3 regions of the Clostridium sp. NSJ-145 genome follow, and region 3 is predicted to be linked to each of the others. Evidence: a T-box and tRNA genes for the amino acid it is inferred to sense, from the RefSeq annotation. Region 3 holds a T-box; the other regions hold tRNA genes.
What was found. A T-box is a leader RNA that pairs with one kind of tRNA and senses whether it is charged. The one in region 3 lies ahead of trpS (tryptophan--tRNA ligase), so its partner is inferred to be a tRNA-Trp.
Positions count from the first base shown of each region.

Region 1 (6,621 bases), on a different contig from region 3:
TAGGGCTATTACCTTTCAATGGAGTAAAAGCTCTAATAGTATCAGTAATAACATATCTTTTATATAAAAAGGTATCTGTTGCAATATTCAAAGTTGATAGTAACTTTGGAAAAAGCAAAAAACAAATAGCTTAGTAAATGATAAAGTAAAAATGGCAAATGGCAAATTATTTTTGAAACCTCGTAGAAGTTTCTACTTTAATTTGTCATTTGCCATTCGTTATTTGTGGTTAATTATCTCTTTTCCACATTATAATAGCATCTTCTCCGTTATCAGAATAATACTTTTTTCTTATACCTTCTTCTTTAAAATTAAACTTTTTATAAAGATTTTGAGCAGCTATATTAGATGTTCTCACTTCTAATGTTATATCTGTACAATTATGTTCTTTACAAACTTCCAAAAGCTTTATTAAGAGATTAGAAGCTATTCCTTTTTTTCTATAAGATGGATTAACAGCTATATTAGTAATATCACCTTCGCCAGCAACTATCCACACACCTGCATAACCAATTACTTCCTTTGTGGATAAATCTTCGGCAATTACATATTTTGCTAATGGGTTTTCTATTTCATAAGTTATAGAATCTAAGCTCCAAGGAACGTTAAAACATATTTTGCTTAATTCAAAAACACCATTAATATGAGAACTATCCATGAGTTTATAATCTATTTTCATTTTTCATAGCCAACCTTTGTTCTAATTCTCTTACTGCTTGAGGTTTCTTTAAGTAAAGAGGAGCTGAATTCTTATCATCAAAGTTTCCATTCTTTAATTCAATCATTCCAAGTTCTCCAAGTGAAGAAGCTTTTATAATATTTAAGTGATTTGGTGCAAATATAGCATTAGGAATATTTTCTTTTAAATAATCTTTGTGTTTATAAACACCATCACCAGTAAATATAACTTTTTCTCCTTTAGAGTTTATTTCAGTAGCTAACTCTTCTAAAGAAAGAGCAGAATAATCTATAACTTTAGTTAATTTGCCATCGACATTTTTGTAAATGCAAGTAAATACACTATCTCTCAATGCATCCATGATTGGACATATAAGTCCATCGAAGTTTATAAGAGAATATGCTAAAGCATCTAAACTAGAAATGCTAACATAAGGTTTATTACTTCCCATGCTTAACCCTTTTACAGTAGCCATGCCAATTCTTAATCCTGTAAATGAACCAGGACCTTTTGATACTACAAACCCATCAACATCATTTATATCAACTTCGCAATCCTTAAGAAGTTCTTCTACTTTTTCCATTAAAATAACAGAATGTTCTCTTTTAAAATTAATAGTAAATTCACCTAGTACATGTTCATCTCTAAGAAGAGCAACAGTTGTTACCAAGGATGAAGAATCCATACTTAAAACTATCATATTTTTAACTCCTTTATGTAATCATATCTTTCGCCATATGGCTTTAATGTAATATTTCTAAAGTTTTCACCTTTATCTAAGTCTTTTTCTATATGAATATGTAGATATTCATTAGGTAAAATATCTTCTATATAATTAGCCCATTCGATTACTGAAACACCATCTGAAAATATATAATCATCAAAACCTATAGCATATATCTCGTCAGGATCAGATACTCTATAAACGTCAAAGTGATAAAATTTTAATCTTCCAGAATCATATTCATTTACTATAGTAAATGTAGGACTAGTAATATGGTCATCAATTCCTAAACCTTTAGCTATACCTTTAGTTATGTGAGTTTTACCAGTTCCTAAATCACCGGTTAAACATACTATATCACCTGATTTTAAAATCTTACCTAACTCTAATCCAATAGCAGTAGTTTGATCAACGCTATTAACAGAAAAAATCATAAAAAATCCTCCAGTATATAGTTAATAGTAAGAGAGCAATAAACTTAACTATAATAAATTTTTAACTCTTAACTTTTAACTCTTAATTATTAACTATCTTTTATTTTATCCAAAAAGGTGAAAAAAGAAAAGAATTATAAAAAAATACTATAAAAAATGTTGATTTTAATAAAAATATATTATATAATAACTTATGTCTTAGGGGTATGGCTCAACGGTAGAGTAGTGGTCTCCAAAACCATTGGTTGTGGGTTCAAATCCTACTGCCCCTGCCAAATAGAAACTAGTAAGCGAAGCTTGCTAGTTTTTTTGCGTAAAGCTCTAAATTTAAATTTAGCTAGATGAATGTGACTGACAATAAAAATGTTAATTTTGTTATTGTAAATTACACTATAAAAATATAATATAAGTGTTTTAAAATAAAAATTATGTATAGAATTAAGAGGTAAAGATTATAGATTGGAGATAGCTATGGAGAAAGCTTTAGAGATATTAAAAAAGTATTATGGATATAACTCCTTTAGAGGAAAGCAAGAAGAAATTATTAGTGAAATACTAAAAGGTAATGATGTATTGACAATAATGCCAACTGGTGGAGGTAAATCTATATGCTATCAGGTACCAGCTATGCTTTTAGATGGTATAACATTAGTAATATCACCTCTTATTTCATTAATGAAAGACCAAGTAGATAGTATAAATAACATAGGGATACAGTCTGCGTATATAAATTCATCATTAAGTAATTTAGAAATAAATGATATATTAGGAAAAGTTAAAAATGGAGAAATAAAGATATTATATGTAGCGCCAGAAAGATTAGAGTCTAATGAATTTTTAACTTTGATAACTCAGATAGAAATATCTCAAATTGCAATAGATGAAGCTCATTGCGTATCACAATGGGGACATGATTTTAGAGTTAGCTATAGGAGAATTAGTAGATTTATTTCATTACTAACTAAAAGGCCTATAGTAACAGCATTTACAGCTACTGCTACAGAAGAAGTAAGAAGAGATATAATAGAAAAATTAACTCTTAAAAATCCAAAGATTTTTATATCAGGCTTTGATAGAGAAAATTTAAAGATAGTAGTTGAAAAGGGTGTAATTAGAAAAAATTATTTATTAGATTATATAGAAAAAAATAAAGATGAATCAGGTATTATATATTGTGCGACTAGAAAAGAGGTTGATAACCTTCATAGCTTCCTAATTCAAAAGGGTATAGATGTTGAAAAGTATCATGCTGGATTAGGAGATGAAGAAAGAAAAAGAGCACAAGAAGATTTTATATATGATAAATCAAAGATTATAATAGCTACTAATGCCTTCGGAATGGGAATAGATAAACCTAATATAAGATATGTAATTCACTATAATATGCCTAAAAATATTGAAGGCTATTATCAAGAGATAGGTAGAGCTGGAAGAGACGGAGAAAACAGTGAGTGTATAATGTTATTTTCTCCATCAGATGTTCAGACTCAAAGATATATTATAGATGCTGGAACTGTGGATCCTGTAAGAAAAGAGAATGAGCTTTCAAAATTACAAACGATGATTAATTTTGTATATAGCCAAGAATGTTATAGAAAATTTATCTTAAAATATTTTGGAGAAGAAGTTGAGGAAGATTGTAATAATTGCAGCAATTGTGAAGCTCAAGGTGAGTTAGTTGATAAAACAGAAGATGCTCAAAAAGTTATTTCATGTGCTTATAGAATGGGACAAAAATATGGAATAGGTATGATTGTGGATGTTCTTAGAGGTTCTACAAATAAGAAGGTTATTGAATTAGGATTAGATAAATTATCTACTTATAATATAATGAAAAATTACACTAAAGATAAATTATCTGAATTTATAAATATATTAATATCTCATGGATATCTTAATTATAGGGGAGAGTACCCTGTAGTTACTTTAAACAATAAGTCTGTAGAAATAGTTAAAGGTCAAAGACAAGTATTTGTAAGACAAATTAATGTTAAGAAAACAGTATCTAAAAATAATGAATTGTTTAATATATTGAGAATTATAAGAATGGAGATAGCGTCAGAAGAGAAAATACCTCCATATATTATATTTGGTGATAATACATTAAAAGAGTTTAGTACAAGAATGCCAATAACAGAAGAACAATTTTTAGATATTAGTGGAGTTGGTAAAGCTAAGCTTGAAAAGTATGGCGAAATATTTATGGAAGCTATAAGAAAATATATAAATGAAAATAATATTAACGTAAACTTTGTATTTAATACTACAACTAAAGAAGTAAGAGAGACAAAGAGTAAAGGTGATATAAAAGAAAAATCTTATGTTACAACTGTTAATATGTTAAGAAAAAATATAAGTTTTGAGGATGTAGCTAAGGAAAGAGGTATTACTATTCAAACTATATTTAATCATATAGAACAATACTTAGCTGATAATAATGACTTGGGGTTTGATATAAACTTTAGTGATTTTTTTACAGATGAAGAAGAAGCTATTATTGATAAAGCTATAGAAGAAGTAGGGGCAAATACTTTAAAGCCAATAAAAGAAAGAGTCCCTGAAAACATAACTTATAATGCAATAAAGGCCGTAATTTTAAAGAAATTCATTATGAATAACAATATATAACTTAGAAAAATAAGCTGATACATATTAGCTTATTTTTTTTATTTACTAGAGATGTATGAAACAATATGTTACAAATAAGAAACAAATTTTAAATAGTAGGTATTTGTTTTATTATCTTTGAAAACTATTACAATTTTATGCGTTTAGTTGTACAATGTAATCAAATAAAAGAAATAAAATAGAAAAAAGGTGTGATTATTTATGACGTATACAATAGAAATGAATGGAGCTCAAATGAAGTTCATAAGAGAGTTTTTTGATAACTATGAAGATGATAAAGTTAAATTAACTTTAAAAGACGGTTCTAATAGAATAAAGGTTGTTTATACTGCAGAGTCAGATTTAGAAAAATCAGAACTTGAAGGTCATTTAAAGACATCATTTAAGACTAAATCAAAATATGCAAGTGCACTTTATTACACAATACATGTAAAATAGTTAATATCCTAATTTAGGACAAGTATATATAGTAAGAATTAAAGCAATAAAATGAAGTAGTAAAAAAATAAGAAACAAGGGAGAGAGTAAAATGAAATTTCCAAAGGACTTTTTATTTGGAGCAGCATCAGCATCATATCAGGTTGAAGGAGCATGGAATGAAGACGGAAAAGGCCTTTCTAACTGGGATGTTTTCTCTAAGATACCAGGAAAAACTTTTGAAGGAACAAATGGTGATGTAGCAGTAGATCACTATCATAGATATAAAGAAGACATAAAGCTTATGGCAGAAATGGGATTAGAATCTTATAGATTTTCAATTTCTTGGCCAAGAATAATTCCAAATGGAGTTGGAGAAGTAAATGAAAAAGGATTAGAATTCTATAATAATGTAATTAATGAATGTTTAAAATATGGAATAGTTCCTTTTGTAACATTATATCATTGGGATTTACCACAAGTTTTAGAAGAAAAAGGTGGATGGACAAATAAAGAAACAGTAGATGCATTTGTTAAATATGCAGAAGTATGTTTCAAGGCTTTTGGAGATAGAGTTAAACATTGGATTACATTTAATGAAACTGTAGTATTCTGTGGATTAGGATACTTAGCAGGAGCTCATCCACCAGCAATAGTTGGAGATGTCAAGAAATACTTCCAAGCTACACATAATGTATTTACAGCTCATGCTAGATCAATTGAATTATATAAGAGCTTAAAACAATATGGAGAAATAGGTATAACTCATGTATTCTCACCAGCATTTAGTATTGATGAAAATCCAGAAAATATAAAAGCTACTATGCATGCTAGAGAAGTAGACATGCACTGGTACTATGATCCAATATTAAAGGGTGAATATCCTGAATATGTTGTAAAGTATATTGAAAAGTTAGGCTTTACTCCAGATTGGACAGAAGAAGAATTAGCAGTAATTAAGAGCTCTGCTGATAAGAACGATTTTATAGGATTAAACTACTATCAACCTCAAAGAATTATGAAAAATGATGTAGAAGAAGATGTAGAGAGAACAAGAGAAAATTCAACAGGAGCTCCAGGAAATCCTTCATTTGATGGCGTTTATAAAACTGTTATGATGGAAGATAAAAAGTATACTAAATGGGGATGGGAAATATCACCAGAAGGTTTCTTAGATGGATTAAGACTTCTTAAAGAAAGATATGGTGATGTTAAGATGTACATCACTGAAAATGGATTAGGGGATGAAGATCCAATAATTGAAGATGAAATAGTAGATATTCCAAGAATAAAATATATTGAAGAGCATTTAAGAGCTGTTAAGATGGCTATTCAAGAAGGAATAAATATGAAGGGATATTATGCTTGGTCAGTTATAGATTTATTAAGCTGGTTAAATGGATATAAGAAACAATATGGATTTATATATGTAGACCATAAAAATAACCTTGAAAGAAAGAAAAAAGCATCTTTCCACTGGTATAAGGAAATAATTGAGACTAGAGGCGAAGAACTATAAAATATAAAAAAGATATGACAAGTAATTAGGAAGAATTTCCTAGTACTTGTCATTTTTTCTTAAAAATTATAATATTAATATACACATAAATATTGGGTAATATATAAATAAGATTTTTTATTATAAGTATTTTCCAAAAAAACAAAATTATATTACAATAATATAAAAAGTACGCTAAAGAAAAAAGGGGAAGTAGAAGTATGTTTAGTCACGATAAGAT
Region 1 is NZ_JAJNOS010000006.1:82,120-88,740, forward strand. Features, by position in the region: gene LQE93_RS06965 (ECF transporter S component) at 1-134, shown strand, start outside; gene rimI (ribosomal protein S18-alanine N-acetyltransferase) at 230-679, opposite strand; gene tsaB (tRNA (adenosine(37)-N6)-threonylcarbamoyltransferase complex dimerization subunit type 1 TsaB) at 663-1,379, opposite strand; gene tsaE (tRNA (adenosine(37)-N6)-threonylcarbamoyltransferase complex ATPase subunit type 1 TsaE) at 1,376-1,837, opposite strand; tRNA gene LQE93_RS06985 (tRNA-Trp) at 2,038-2,112, shown strand; gene recQ (DNA helicase RecQ) at 2,309-4,465, shown strand; gene LQE93_RS06995 (hypothetical protein) at 4,667-4,903, shown strand; gene LQE93_RS07000 (GH1 family beta-glucosidase) at 4,995-6,401, shown strand; gene LQE93_RS07005 (MurR/RpiR family transcriptional regulator) at 6,602-6,621, shown strand, end outside.
Region 1: it has a tRNA-Trp gene. The T-box ahead of trpS (tryptophan--tRNA ligase) is inferred to sense a tRNA for this amino acid. The anticodon was not compared.

Region 2 (5,049 bases), on a different contig from region 3:
TTTAAAGTAACTGTACTTGTTTTTTACGACTTGAAAATGATTACAAATTTTAAATTTATGTAGTATACTATAGTCACAGGGAAGGAAAAGAGGTGAAGCGATAGTGATTCATTCAGAATTAGATAAATTTAAAGATGGATTTCTATGGGGGAGTGCCTCGGCAGCATATCAAGTTGAAGGTGCCTTTAACAAGGATGGAAAAGGCTTAAGCATATGGGATACATTTAGTAAGCTAGATGGAACAACATATAAATCAACAAATGGTGATATTGCAGTTGATCATTATAACAGATATAAAGAAGATGTTGCTTTAATGAAAGAAATGGGATTAAAAGCATACAGATTTTCAATATCATGGAGTCGTATCTTTCCAGATGGAAGAGGACAAGTTAATGAAGATGGTTTAAAGTTTTATGATAACTTAATAAATGAGTTAATAAAAAATGATATTAAACCAATAATTACAATATATCATTGGGATTTGCCACAAAAACTTCAAGACTTATATGGTGGTTGGGAATCAAGAGAGATTATTGATGACTTCAATAATTATTGCATAACTCTTTATAAGAGATATGGAGACAGGGTAAAGTATTGGATAACATTAAATGAACAAAATGTATTTATATTATTAGGATATAAATTAGCACTTCATCCACCAATGGTAAAGGATGATAAGAGAATGCTAAATGCAAATCACATTGCAAGTTTAGCAAATGCAAAAGCGATTGAATCGTTTAGAAAATATGTACCTAATGGAATGATTGGGCCAAGCTTTGCTTTTACACCTAATTATGCATATACTTGCAAAACAGATGATGTTCTAGCAAGAGAGAATGCTGAAGATATGAATTGTCACTGGTGGTTAGATATATATTGTTGGGGAACATATCCAACATTTACTTTAAGCAGATATGAGAGACAAGGTGTAGCACCAGAAATTGAAGATGGTGACATTGAACTTTTAGAAAGAGGAAAACCTGATTTTATAGGAATCAACTATTATAGAAGTGAAACTGTTGAAGCAAACGAAATAGATGGAATAAGTAATTTTGAGGAAATAAATACTTCAGGTAAGAAGGGAACATCAAAAAATTATGGAGTTCCTGGTGTTTTCAAAACAGTAAAAAATCCTCATCTAGATTCAACAAATTGGGATTGGGAGATAGATCCTACAGGATTAAGAATAGGTATTAGAAGAATAAATAGCAGATATAGGCTACCTATACTTATCACTGAAAACGGTTTGGGAGAGTTTGATAGATTAGAAGATGGACAAGTTAATGATGATTATAGAATAGATTACATAAGAAATCATATAAAAGCTTGTCAAGAAGCTATTACAGATGGAGCTGAACTATTAGGATACTGTACTTGGTCTTTTACAGATTTATTAAGTTGGTTAAATGGTTACCAAAAACGTTATGGATTTGTATATGTAGATAGAGACGAGTCGAATGTAAAGGATTTAAGGCGATTTAAAAAGAAAAGTTTCTATTGGTACAAAAAGGTAATAGAAACAAATGGTCAAGTTTTATGAGTTTATAATTAAAAATTAATATATCAAATTAAAAATAAAAAAATGTTTAAATTTAAGGAGGAATTATCATGAAAAATATTTTATTAGTATGTGCAGCTGGAATGTCAACAAGCCTTTTAGTAAACAAAATGAAGGCGGCAGCAAAAGACAGGGGATTAGAAATAGAAATAAATGCTTTACCAGTATCTGAATGCTCATCAGTAATAGACAAGGTAGACATAGTATTATTAGGACCACAAGTTAGATTCCAAAAACCACAAGTAGATGCTTTAGTAAACGGAAGAATCCCAGTAGATGTAATTGATATGAGATTATACGGAACAATGAACGGAAAAGCTATATTAGAACAAGTTATAGCAAAAATTGGAGAATAATAAATAATATTTATTATAATTAAAAATTAAGGGGGACTTAAAGATGAATTTTATGGACAAATTTAATAGTGTTATTGAAAGAGCACTAGTGCCTGTAGCGGCAAAACTAAATGCACAAAGACATATATGTGCAGTAAGAGACGCATTTATATTAACATTCCCATTAACGATGGCTGGTTCGTTAATGATTTTATTAAACTTCGTTTTATTATCACCAGATGGATTCATAGCTAATCTATTAAATTTAGGTGAATTAATACCTAACTTAGCTGATTATCAAGCAATATTCTCACCAGTATTAAAAGGTTCAACTGATATTTTAGCAGTTTTAGTTGTTTTCTTAATAGCTAGAAACCTTGCAAAATCACTTGGTGGAGATGATTTATTAACAGGATTAACTGCACTTTCAGTATTCTTTATAATTTATCCATCAGCAGTAGATGGTGGTTTACAAACAACTTATATGGGACCACAAGGTTTATTCGTTGCAATTATAGTAGGATTATTAGTAGGTGAAATATTAACAAGACTTACAAAGACTTCAAAGTTAGAAATTAAAATGCCAGAGCAAGTGCCTCCAGCAGTTGCAAGAACATTTAAAGTATTACTTCCAATTATTATAGTTACAATTGGATTCTCAGTATTAAATTATATTATATTACAAGTTACAGATGGTGGCGGAATCCATACATTAGTATATAACGTATTACAAGCACCGTTAACTAAATTAGGTGATAGTATATGGTCAGTAGTTGCATTTGGTATTATATCAAATATACTATGGGTTATGGGTATTCATGGACCTAATACAGTACAAGCAGTTAGAGACGTAGTATTTGCAGAAGCTAATGCAGCAAACTTAAAGTTCGTTTCTGAAATGGGAACAGCTTGGGGAGCTCCTTATCCAAACACTTGGGCTTTATATGATGCATTTGGTAACTACGGTGGATCAGGAATGACTTTAGGATTAATTATAGCAATATTTATCTTTAGTAGACAAAGAGATCAAAAGGATATCGCAAAATTATCACTAGCTCCAGGTTTATTCAATATCAATGAATCAGTAATATTTGGTTTACCAATAGTATTAAACCCAATGTTCTTAATACCATTCGTATTAGTACCAGTAGCAAATGTATTCATAGGATATTTTGCAATTAAATTTGAGTTAATACCTCCAGTAGCATATTCAGTACCTTGGACAACACCAGGACCATTAATACCTTTCTTAGGTACAGGTGGTAATTTCATGGCTCTAGTAATTGGATTTGTTTGTTTAGGTGTGAGCGTATTACTTTATGCACCATTCGTAATTGCTTCTAACAAAGCAGCAGAGAAAATGAATGAAACAAACGACTATGCAGAAATAGTTTAGTATATAAAAATATAGAATAATAAGTAAGAATATAGTATACTAATTCTAGTTACATTAAGTAACTAGAATTAGTGTATATTAAAGGAGAAGAACTATGAACGAATTAGAATTAGTAGCATTTGAAATCATAAGCAATGTAGGAATGGGTAAATCTTTAGCTATGGAAGCAATAAGAGAAGGTAGACAAGGTAATTATGAATTAGCAGAACAAAAATTAGAAGAAGCTAAACAATTCTTATTACAAGGACACCACGCTCATGCTGGATTAATTCAAAAAGAAGCAGCAGGCGAAAAGCTAGAATTCTCTTTAATAATAATGCATGCTGAAGACCAATTAATAAGCGCAGAAACTATAAAAGATTTAGCATTTGAAATGATCGAAATGCACAAGAGCTTAAATAGAGCTTAATATTTAATTAGAAATTAAAGATACATATAGTGTAAAGATGTAAGTTCTTTATTGTACAAGCAATAAAAACGTTTTTACACTATATAAGTATCTATTATATTTATTAATATCATTTAATTAATTATTTATAAGTTGACAAAGAAATATATTTTTGATAAAATAATTTATGTTAAAGGGGTATGGCTCAACGGTAGAGTAGTGGTCTCCAAAACCATTGGTTGTGGGTTCAAATCCTACTGCCCCTGCCAAAGACTTAGTTTATCTAAGTCTTTTTTTGTTTTTCTTATGAATTTACATTTAATTGTTTATAATATTATAGAAGAGAAATAAGAAAAAATTTTATTTTAAGAATAAAAAATAAATGAATTATATGGTATATTTAAATATAAGGTTATAGATATATAGGATATTAGTAATAATATGGTGTAAAATTTTTAGTGATTTATACTGAGATTTTAAAGTCTTAAAAAGGGGAATTAATAGGAGTATTATTTATGATAATAGAAAAAGTATTAAATAATAATGTTGTTGTATCAATAGATCCTAAAACAAAAAAAGAAATAATCCTTTTAGGAAGTGGAATTGCTTTTAATAAAAAAATAGGTCAAGAAGTGGATGAAAGTAAAATTGAAAAAACATTTGTTTTAGATGATAAAACATTAGGAAATAAATTTAAAAAGTTAATAAATCAAATACCAGATGGAGTTTTTCAGTTATCTCATGAAATAATATCTCATGCTAGTAAAGAATTAAATGCAAAATTTGATAAGCAAATATATATATCTTTATCAGATCATATAGCGTTTGCAATAAAAAGATATAAGAAGAATATGATGATAAAAAATGAATTACTAAATGAAATTAGAAGAGTTCATAAGAAAGAATATAAAGTAGCATTATGGGCATTAGAATTTTTAAATAGGAAATTAAAAATTGAATTGCCAGAGGATGAAGCTGGATTTATAGCATTACATTTTATTAATGCAAGCTTAAACCAATCAACAAGTAACTCTATAGAATCTACTAAAATAGTTAAAGATATATTAAATATAATAAGATATTATTTTTCATTAGAATTTAAAGAAGATGATTTAAATTATGATAGATTGCTTACGCATTTAAAATATTTTTCCAAAAGAATAATTGAAAATAATCAGGATAATGCTTCGGAAGACGAATTTATTAATATGGTAATTAAAAGCTATCCTGAAGCTTATAATTGTACACTGAAGATAAAAGAATATATAGTAAATAACTATAAGTATGACGTTAATAGTAATGAAATAGTATATCTAACACTACATATTCAAAGAATTGTATCAGTGTCTAGATATGATAATTAAAAAAGAGA
Region 2 is NZ_JAJNOS010000006.1:89,624-94,672, forward strand. Features, by position in the region: gene LQE93_RS07010 (glycoside hydrolase family 1 protein) at 104-1,540, shown strand; gene LQE93_RS07015 (PTS sugar transporter subunit IIB) at 1,609-1,914, shown strand; gene LQE93_RS07020 (PTS sugar transporter subunit IIC) at 1,958-3,289, shown strand; gene LQE93_RS07025 (PTS lactose/cellobiose transporter subunit IIA) at 3,384-3,698, shown strand; tRNA gene LQE93_RS07030 (tRNA-Trp) at 3,872-3,946, shown strand; gene licT (BglG family transcription antiterminator LicT) at 4,193-5,041, shown strand.
Region 2: it has a tRNA-Trp gene. The T-box ahead of trpS (tryptophan--tRNA ligase) is inferred to sense a tRNA for this amino acid. The anticodon was not compared.

Region 3 (11,177 bases):
GATGCTGATTGCCTTATTATATTAACTGCGGTAGAAAAAGCAGCTATAAATTACGGGAAAGAAAATCAAAAATGGCTTGATGATGTAAAGGTTGAAGAAATGAAAATGTACGTAGAAGAAGGGCAATTTGCTCCTGGATCAATGAAGCCTAAGGTTGAGGCTGCCATAGAATTTGCAGAATCAAAAGAAGGCCGTTATGCGTTAATAACACTATTAGAAAGAGCTAAGGATGGAATAGCTGGTAAAACAGGAACAAGAATAAGCAAATAGAGTATAAAAGGGGAATGGGGAAATGAGGGGAAAAATAAAATGGAAGGTAAATACTTTACCTCATAATAAAGAAGAAATAGATTTAGAATTTTTATCTGAAAAAGAAATAAGGAAAGCTAGAGAGTTTCATTCTAGTTTTCCACAATATAAGGAAACACCACTTGTTGCATTAGATAAGCTTAGTGAATATTTAGGTTTAGGTGGAATTTATATAAAAGATGAGTCATATAGATTTGGACTTAATGCATTTAAGGTTCTTGGAGGCTCTTTTGCTATGGCTCAATATATGGCTCAAAGATTAGGTAAAGATATATCAGAACTTCCATATGAAAAGCTTATTTCAGATGAAGTTAGAAAGGAATTAGGAGATATAACTTTTGTAACTGCTACTGATGGGAATCATGGAAGAGGTGTAGCTTGGACAGCAAATAAATTAAGACAAAAGTCCGTAGTTTATATGCCTAAAGGCTCTTCTTTAACTAGATTAGAGAATATTAGAAAAGAAGGTGCTGATGCTTCTATAACAGATATGAATTATGATGAAGCTGTTAGGCTTGCTGCAAAGTACGCAGATGAGCATAATGGTGTAGTTATTCAAGATACTGCCTGGGATGGATATGAGGATATTCCAGCGTGGATTATGGAAGGCTACGGGACTATGGGGCTTGAAGCATTAAATCAATTAAGAAGCTATGGAGTAGAAAGGCCAACACATATATTTCTACAAGCAGGTGTTGGATCATTAGCTGGTGGAATTCAAGGATTCTTTGCATCTATATTTGGAGATGATTGTCCAAAAACTACAATAGTTGAAGCTAGTGAAGCAGCTTGTCTTTATAAATCAGCAGTAGCTAATGATGGAAATCTTAGGGTAGTAGATGGAGATATGCCAACTATTATGGCAGGTCTTGCTTGTGGAGAAGGAAATACAATAGGGTGGAAGGTTCTTAAGAACTATTCAAAGCTATTCGTTTCTTGTCCTGACTATGTTGCAGCAAATGGAATGAGAATTCTTGGTAATCCAATGAAAGGTGATACTAAAGTAGTTTCTGGAGAATCAGGAGCAGTAACTTTAGGGCTTATATATGAAATCATGACTAATACTGAATACAAAGAATTAAAAGATACTTTAGGGTTAGACGAAAACTCAAAAATATTATTGTTTAGTACAGAAGGAGATACAGACCCAGATAAGTATAAGAAGATTGTTTGGGAAGGCGAATACGGAAAAGAATAAAGTTAGGAGATAGTTATGATATTAGTATGTAATGGAAGAGTAATTACTCATGATGAAAACAATCCTTTTATAGAAAATGGAGCTGTTCTAATAGATGGAAATATTATAAAGGAAATTGGTACGACCAAAGAATTAAGGGTTAAATACGGACAAGCTGAAGTAATAGATGTTTCTGGAAAGGTTATAATGCCTGGACTTATAAATACTCATCATCATATTTATAGTGCTTTTGCAAGAGGATTAAACCTAAATAATCCTCCAGCTAAGTCTTTTACAGATATATTAAAAAATGTTTGGTGGAAAATAGATAAAAAGCTTACAGAAGAGGATAACAAGTATAGTGCATATACTACTTTAATTGAGTGTATCAAAGATGGAGTAACAACTGTTTTCGACCATCATGCAAGTCCTATGTCAGTAGAAGGAAGTCTTTTTACTTTAGCAAAAGCTGCTGAAGATTTAGGGGTAAGAGGAAGTTTCTGTTATGAAGTATCTGATAGAGATGGTAAAGATATATTAGAAGCTGGAATAAAGGAGAATATAGATTTTACAAAATATGCCAATAGTAGAACTGATGATATGGTAAAAGGTATGTTTGGAATGCATGCATCCTTTACTTTAAGTCATGAAAGCCTTTTAAAATGCGTTGATGCTATGGAGGGACTTGATGTAGGGTATCATGTACATGTAGCAGAAGGTATTGAAGATGTATATGATAGTTTAAATAGAAGTGGTAAGAGAGTTGTAGAAAGGCTAAATGATTATGGAATTTTAGGTGAAAAGACATTAGCAGTTCATTGTATTCATGTAAATGATAGAGAGATGGATATTCTAAAAGAAACTAATACTACTGTAATTAATAACCCAGAATCTAATATGGGAAATGCAGTGGGATGTGCACCTGTTATTAGATTTTTTGAAAAAGGATTAACAGTAGGCTTAGGAACAGATGGTTATACAAGTGATATTTTTGAATCTATTAAGGTTGAAAATATAATTCATAAAGCCAATCTTTGTAATCCAAATATAGGTTTTATGGAAACTGGAACTATGGCCTTTAAGAATAATAGTAAAATTGCTTCAAAGTACTTTAAAAATGAAGTTGGAATTTTAAAAGAAGGTGCTTACGCTGACTTAATAGTAGTAGATTATAATCCGCTTACAGTTATGAATGAAAATAATTTATTTGGACATATATTCTTTGGAATGACAGGTAGGTCAGTAGATACAACAATAATTAATGGTAAGGTAGTAATGAAAGATAGAAAAATATTAACTGTTGATGAAGAAGAAATATTAACTAAATCAAGAGAGGTATCAGCTAAGCTTTGGGATAGATTGAATAGTTAATAAAAGAAAGTAGTTAAAAATAAGAAGTGCTTAGATAGATTATCTAGGCACTTTTTTATTATGATAAGCTATATAATTTTTACTTCTTTATGGCCGCATACATCACATTTGTAATAAAGTTTACCATACTGATTATTATCATATGCATAAGGATATTTATCCATTATTTCTCCACAAATTGGACATATAACTTCTTCATTGTTCTTAGAATTCATTTAAGATAACCTCCTTAATATAATATTTTATAAATATTATATAGTCAATTAACGGTATTAGCAAAAAAAACTCGGCTAATTGCCGAGCTTTTACTATTGTGCTAATTTTCCAACTACAGGTGAGTTACTTAATATTGCAGAACCATGAGAAATCTTTTTGATTGATTCAGTTGAATCTGTACCAGCTTTACAGCCATGATGTTCACCATTTGGAAAATTACTAGTTACATCATAAACAACACCATCAACAGCTATATATGCAGGCTGACCATTTGTACCGTCGTATTTAGATAGTTCATCAAGAGTAAAGGTCTTTTCATTTCCTGAATTGCTTGATTCCTTATTATCTGTAGTAGAATTGTTAGTAGTATTGTTAGTAGAGTTTTCTGTTTGCGGTTTATTGTTTGTAGTATCATTAGTAGTTTTATTACCACAACCAACAAAAAGCCCTACTACTAGTAAAGTTATTAATAAAAAGTTAATAGATTTTGAGAAATGTTTTTTCATATTGATTACTCCTTTTAGTTTATATATTTTTGAAACAAATAATTCTTTGATATAAGTATTATTTGTTCAGTGGAAGATATTTATTCTAAACTTGTTAATAAAAATATTTATTAGATATTAGTTGATAATCTAGGTGTAGGGTGGTAAATAAAAAGTATATTATTCTAGCTAAATATTACTTAGCTAGATTTTTGTTATAAAAACATTTTATATTAGAACTAGAGTTCATAAGTTTTTATTTTCCTAAATATACTATTACATAGTGATATATTTAGGAGAAAAATATGTTAAAAAGTAAAGAGTCTTTAGAAGTGGAATATTTAGGAGGGGAAAAGCTTCAAATATCTGAATATGAAAATAAGATGTGTAATTTTTATTTAATAAAAAAAGTTTCAGATAAAGGTGAAGATTATAGTATTGAAAGTAATGATTATTTTATTACAAAAGAATCTAGAAGAATGAGAGGACATAGAAGTATATCCTATGATAAATGTGAAATAGTTGTTTTTGAAGATGATTTAATTATAAATGAAGAAAAGTTTAAAGCTATAAAGAAAAATAAAATCGATGAAGCAATAAAAGAAGATTTTTTATACTCTTTAGCATTATATTATATTAAAAATGAAAATATAGAAAGTGGACAAGAAATAGTAGCTCAAATGGGTGATATTTATATATATAATTTATTAGAAAAAGACTTTAATATTGAAGAAAAAATAAAAGTAATGAATATATTAACGTTATGTATTGATGAAAGAAGCAATAGATTTAAAGAGGGAAAGTTAAAGATAAAAGCAAATTCAAAAAATGAAGAGGGTGAATGTTTGATTCAAATACTAAATGAAATAATGGAAGATAAAGAATCAAAATTACTTTGGGATTATAGCTATGATTATAAAAGAACAACTCAAAAAAACTATATGATAGAAGATAATTACATTTTTATAAGACCTAAAATTGGTTATGGAGAGATAAAAGATATAGTTATAGGAAGTAAGAAATTAAATATCTTCGCTAAGGTTAAAATAGACGGAGAAGTAAAAAATAAAGAAAATAAATTAAAGTTAGATTCTTATATATTTAGAGAGTATACGTTGGTGCTAAATGGTAAATTGAATATGGGAGTTATGTGGTGTAAGCTTTCCAATAAACTTAAAGCAAAATATAAAAAAAGAAAATTAATTAAATCAATAAATAATGTATTTGGGGAAGAAATTATTACACTGGACTTAACTAAGTTAGATATAACAAATAATAAAATGTTGAGATTGTTAGATGCAGAATGTATAGCAGAATATCTTTGGAAAATAGAGGAGCTGAAGATAAGACAGGGAATAATATCTAATATAATTAAAGATAGATATAAAAATGATAAAGTTAATAAAAATAAATATATAGTGGATGGTACATCAGAGATAATTAAAAAATACAGAGTTGATGAAAAAGGTTTGTATCATCCCATTGGAGTAGAAAAAAATAATGTATCAAGTGATTTTCAAATATATTTAGCTAAAGTTTTTGAATGGAAGGTAGAAAAATATCCTAAGAAAAAAGTTGAGTTAGATATTGCGGAAGATTATAGAAGTTTATTTAATGATAATGAGGAAGATTCTATGGAGATTATGTGGAATGAATATAAAAGACTTAAAGTAGAACAAAAAGAGATTGAGAATAAAGTTAATATCGTTAGAATATCCTCTGCAATATTAAATAAGAAAATTTTTATTTGGGAAAAAGAAATCGAAAAGGAAAAGAAAGAAACTGATAAGTTTTTAGATATTAATACTGTTGTAGGAGGGAAAATAAAAATATCAATTAAAAAGATAAATGATATAAGTATTAGACAAGATTCATATAGTCTTATAACAAGGTGTGAGTAAAGATAGTTTTAAAAAATTCTAAAACCTCAAGTTGTGGAATTGCTTGAGGTTTTTAATATGTAAATAAAATTGATGAATATATTTAGAGATATGTAAATAAGTATATTATAGGTGGAAGTATAAATTTAAAGAATTATAATAACACCATTAATGAAAAGGTTATCAAAGGAGAGGGATATGGAAACGAAAGATATTTTGAATTCGTATAATATTTTAAGGTGGGAGGAGAAAGAAGTAAGATGAAGATAGTTCTTGTTTGTTTAAACGGTATGTCTACAGGAGACTTAGTAAATAAGATGAATAAAATATCTATTGAAAAAAATCTTGATTTAGATATTACAGGAGTTGGATATACGGATATAGTTAAAGAGATAGATGGAGCTAGTGTAATTTTACTTGGACCGCAAGTTAAGCACTACATAAGAAAGGTAAGAGAAATGGCAGAGCCTAAAGAAATACCGGTACAAATTATAGATCATATAACATATGGAATGAGAAATGCTGATAAAGTAATAGATCTAGCTCTTAATATAGCAAAGAAATAAAGAATAAAAGCCATGAGATTAATAAGATATCTCTTGGCTTTATTTTTTTTAAAGAGGTTAATAATATAAAAGTTATTTAATAGTATGAATATTAGATTTAATAAAGTTAATAATATGAATGAATTTATTTTTTATTACAAAAAATATATGGTATAATATACTAAAATAACAATTATTAAACAATAGCACTTATTAACAATATAAAATCAAGGGGTGAAAGCTATGAGTAAAATATCAATTATAGGAGCAGGATCAATTGGAGCAACAACAGCTTTTGCATTATTGCAAAAAGGTATAGCAAGGGAAATAGTGATAAATGACATAAATCAAGAAAAGGCTTTAGGAGAAGTAATGGATTTAATGCATGGAAGTTCATTATGCAAACCATGTAATGTTACTTTAGGAACAATAGAAGATACTAAAGATTCTGATGTTGTTATTATAACTGCTGGATTAAATCAAAAACCAGGAGAAACAAGATTAGATTTAGTAGATAAAAACTATGGTATATTTAAAGATTTTATTCCTAAGATAGCTAAGGCAAGTCCTAATGCAATATTACTAGTAGTATCAAATCCAGTAGATATTTTAGCTTATATGACATATAAGTTATCAGGATTCCCAAAAGAAAGAGTTATAGGATCAGGAACAGTTTTAGATACAGCTAGACTTAGAAGTTTACTTGGAAAATATTTTGAGATAGATGGAAGAACAATTGATGGTTTTGTAATGGGTGAGCATGGAGATAGTGAATTTGTTCCTTGGTCATCATTAAGAGTTGGAACTATTCCTGTTAAAAGCTTTTCAGAACAAAATTCAATAGAATGGGATTGTGAAACAGAAAAAGTTATAGCAGAGGATGTTAAGAATTGTGCTTATGAAGTAATAAATCGTAAAGGAGCTACAGCATTTGCAGTTGCTGTTGCTTTAGTTAGAATAGTGGAGGCTCTTTTAAGGGATGAAAAAACTATTTTAACAGTATCAACGCTTCTTAATGATTATTGTGGTGTAAGTGACACTTATTTAAGTGTTCCAACAATTGTAGGAAAAAATGGAGTAGAAAAAGTGCTTAAAGTAGATTTTTCAGATGAAGAAAAAGAAAAGTTTACTTCATCTGCAAGAATAATGAGAGAATATATTGATAGAATAAATGGAAAATAAAATTATAAAAATATTGAATATATGATAAAAGCATTATACAATATATGTAAATGAATTATATTAATCCTATGAAAAGGAGAAGTAACTAAATTTAGATTCAATTAAGAGAGTTAAGGATGGTGAAATCTTAGCAAGAAAAAATTTAGTGAATGGACCTTAGAGGAATTAGCAGAAATTTTTATAAGAGTATGTGATATGGTGACATGCACCTTATAGCAGGTAAAGTATGTTAGTACTTGAATTTAAGAGGTATAATTTTAAATTATACAATTTAGGTGGTACCGCGGATTAACTCCGTCCTATAATATTTATAGGATGGAGTTTTTGTTTTTTTATGGTATAGAAATTAGAAAATAGTATTCAGAGTATTACTTTGATTACAAATTGAGTTTAATTATTGGAGGTGTTAAAAAGTATGAATAAAGAAATTATTTTAACAGGGGATAGACCAACTGGCAAATTACATTTAGGACATTATATAGGTTCATTAAAAAACAGGGTTAAATTACAGAACACTGGAAAGTATGAAAGTTTTATTATGATAGCTGATCAGCAAGCATTAACAGATAATGCAAGAAATCCTGAAAAGATAAGAAATAGCTTAATAGAAGTTGCTTTAGATTATTTAGCAGTTGGAATAGAACCAAGTAAAGCTACTATATTTGTACAATCACAAATACAAGAGTTAAATGAATTAACTATGCATTATCTAAATCTTGTTACGGTAGCTAGATTAAATAGAAATCCTACAGTAAAAGAGGAAATTAAATTAAGAAATTTTAAAAACAGTATACCTGCTGGATTTTTTATATATCCTGTAAGTCAAGCTGCTGATATAACAGCATTCAAAGCTAATTTAGTGCCAGTTGGAGAAGATCAATTGCCTATGATTGAGCAAACTAGAGAAATAGTTAGAACCTTTAATTCTATATATGGAGATATATTAGTGGAGCCTAAGGCAATGGTTCCTGAAGATACTTTAGGAAGATTACCAGGAATTGATGGTAAAGCAAAAATGAGTAAGTCATTAGGGAATGCTATTTATATATCAGATGAAGCTGATGTGGTTAAGAAAAAAATTATGAGCATGTATACAGATCCTAACCATATCAAAGTATCAGATCCAGGTAAAGTTGAAGGAAACACTGTATTTACTTATTTAGATGCTTTTGGTAAAGATAAAGAGGAAGTTTGTAGTATGAAAGAGCAGTACAAACAAGGTGGCTTAGGAGATGTAAAAGTAAAGCGTTATTTAAATGAAGTGCTACAGGCAGAATTAGAGCCAATAAGAAAAAGAAGAAGTGAATATGAGAAAGATTTAGATTATGTATATAAGATATTAAGAGAAGGAAGCATTAAAGCTAGAGAAGTAGCAAGTAAAACAACAAAAGAAGTAAGAGAAGCAATAGGAATTGAATATTTTAAGTAATAAATGTATAAAGAAGAAAATATAAATGCTATAGGGTAAAGAGTTTATTATTTAGAAAGACTGATAAAATTCAGTCTTTTTTTATATAAGCTTCATGGAATAATATCGTAAATTATTGTGAGAGAGTATATAAAGTGAGGTTGATGATTATGTCTTTATTGATTAAAAATGGAATTATAGTAACAGCTAGTGATATTTATAATGGAGATATTTATATAGAAAAAGGTAGAATAAGTGAAATAGGATTAGAACTTTTAAAAGATGCTGATAAGATAGTAGATGCAAAAGGTATGTATATAATTCCAGGAGGAGTAGATGTACATACTCATTTTAACCTTGATGTAGGTATAGCAAGAGCTAATGATGATTTTTATACAGGGACTATAGCAGCAGCTTGTGGAGGAACAACAACTATAGTTGATCATATGGGATTTGGACCTAAGAATTGTAATTTGAAGCATCAAGTAGATGTATATCATAAATATGCTGATAATAATGCTGTAATCGATTATAGTTTTCATGGAGTAATACAACATATAGATGAAAATATACTAGAAGAGATGAAGAGCATAGTTGAAGATGAAGGAATAAGTAGTTTTAAAGCTTATTTAACATATGACTATAAAATTGAAGATGAAGATATGGTAAAAATATTTAAAAGATTAAATGAGTTAGACAGTATTACTACTGTACATTGTGAGAATCATGGAAGTATAAAATATTTAAGAGAGAAATTTACTAAAGAAGGATTAAAGTCTCCAAAGTACCATTGTTTGAGTAGACCTGAAGAGGCAGAGGGGGAAGCTGTTAATAGAATGATAAATATTGCAAAAATAGCTGGAGATGCACCTCTATATGTGGTACATTTATCTACTAAGTTAGGGCTAGATTATATTAAGATGGCAAGAGAAAGAGGGGAAAAGGTTTATGCAGAAACATGCCCTCAATATTTAATATTGAATGAAGAGAAATATGAATTAGATAATAATGAAGGTTTAAAATATATAATGAGTCCTCCTCTTAGGAAAAGTTATAATTGTAATGAGTTATGGAGGGGAATAAATGAAGGGTATATTCAAACTATAGCTACAGATCACTGTCCTTTTTCATTTTCAAAAGACAAGCAGTTAGGTAAAGATGATTTTACTAAATGTCCAAATGGAGCTCCTGGTGTTGAGGAGAGGATACCATTAATATTTTCAGAAGGTGTAATGAAAGAGAAGATTAGTATAAATAAATTTGTAGAGGTTTGTGCAACAAATCCAGCAAAGATTTTTGGATTATATCCTAAGAAAGGTACTATTCAAGTTGGAAGTGATGGTGACTTAGTAATAATAGATCCTAATAGAGAAGAGGTGCTTAGTGCAAATAATTTACACTCAAATGTGGATTATACTGCTTATGAAGGAATTAAAGTAAAGGGATATCCAATAATGACTATAAGTAATGGTGAAATTATATATGATAAAGGAAAATTTATTGGTAAAAAAGGTAGAGGAAAGTTTATTAAAAGAGATAAAGTAAATTTAATTTAGTTTAAATATAAATAAATCATAATATTACTACCATCATCATATAAGAAAAGTAAAGTTTAATTATACTACTTAGATATAACTTTAAATATTTAATAAAATATAATAATTTAACTTAAGAACACAATAATATTTTTAAAATATAATAATTATAAAGATTTAAATGGAGTAATTTATGGAAATAAATAATTTCGTTACTACAGACTTTTTAGCAAGTTTTACAGGAACACTTTTTGTTGTAGAGTTAATCGTTTTTGTTACAAAGAATTTACCTATAATTAAAAAGATTAGAACTAGATTTTATACTTTTCTTCTAGCTATAAGTCATATTATAATAATGGGACTTGTAACAAAGACAGCAACGCAAACAGTAATATATTATTATGGTGTTTTTATTAATTCATTAATAGTAACAGTTATGTTATGTGGTGGATATGATATTATAATAGATAAAATATATTCAGTAACTAATATTCAGCCTAAAGATACAAATAATAATATAGATGACAAAAGTATAGAAGATAGTAGTAATAAAAATGATACAAATAATTCAAATAATTCAAATGAAGTTAATTAAGGAAAAAGTACTTGTGTAAGCGCAAGTACTTTTAGTTTTACTTAGAAGAATAAAGTACTTGTATAAATAACATAATAGCTATATAAGGGGTTGAATGTATAGTGTCATATGTAAATTTTAAAGAGGAAAGACAAGTAACAAGAGAACAGTTAAAAAAAAGAAGAAAGAATAATGAAGAAATATTTAATAAACTAATTGAAACAAAAGATTTGCCCAAAATTTATATTCCTGATAATGAATATAGCTATAAAAAATTTGAAGATAAACATTTTGGAATAGGAAGAATTAAAGATGAAGAAGATTATGAGAAAATCAATGATAAAGATATAGTTTGTACTATATTTGAAAATTGCACTTTTGGTAATATAAAATTTGAAAATTGTAATTTTATAGGGTGTATATTTAAAAATTGCAAATTTGAAAGTGGAGGAGTTATATTTAAAAACTGTAGCTTCTATAAGGAGGAAAGTGAAA
Region 3 is NZ_JAJNOS010000014.1:56,431-67,607, forward strand. Features, by position in the region: gene arcC (carbamate kinase) at 1-270, shown strand, start outside; gene dpaL (diaminopropionate ammonia-lyase) at 293-1,507, shown strand; gene ssnA (putative aminohydrolase SsnA) at 1,523-2,857, shown strand; gene LQE93_RS12850 (hypothetical protein) at 2,926-3,072, opposite strand; gene LQE93_RS12855 (cytochrome b5 domain-containing protein) at 3,166-3,579, opposite strand; gene LQE93_RS12860 (hypothetical protein) at 3,864-5,459, shown strand; gene LQE93_RS12865 (PTS sugar transporter subunit IIB) at 5,699-6,004, shown strand; gene LQE93_RS12870 (L-lactate dehydrogenase) at 6,227-7,165, shown strand; T-box leader at 7,225-7,470, shown strand; gene trpS (tryptophan--tRNA ligase) at 7,581-8,594, shown strand; gene hydA (dihydropyrimidinase) at 8,744-10,129, shown strand; gene LQE93_RS12885 (hypothetical protein) at 10,302-10,703, shown strand; gene LQE93_RS12890 (pentapeptide repeat-containing protein) at 10,805-11,177, shown strand, end outside.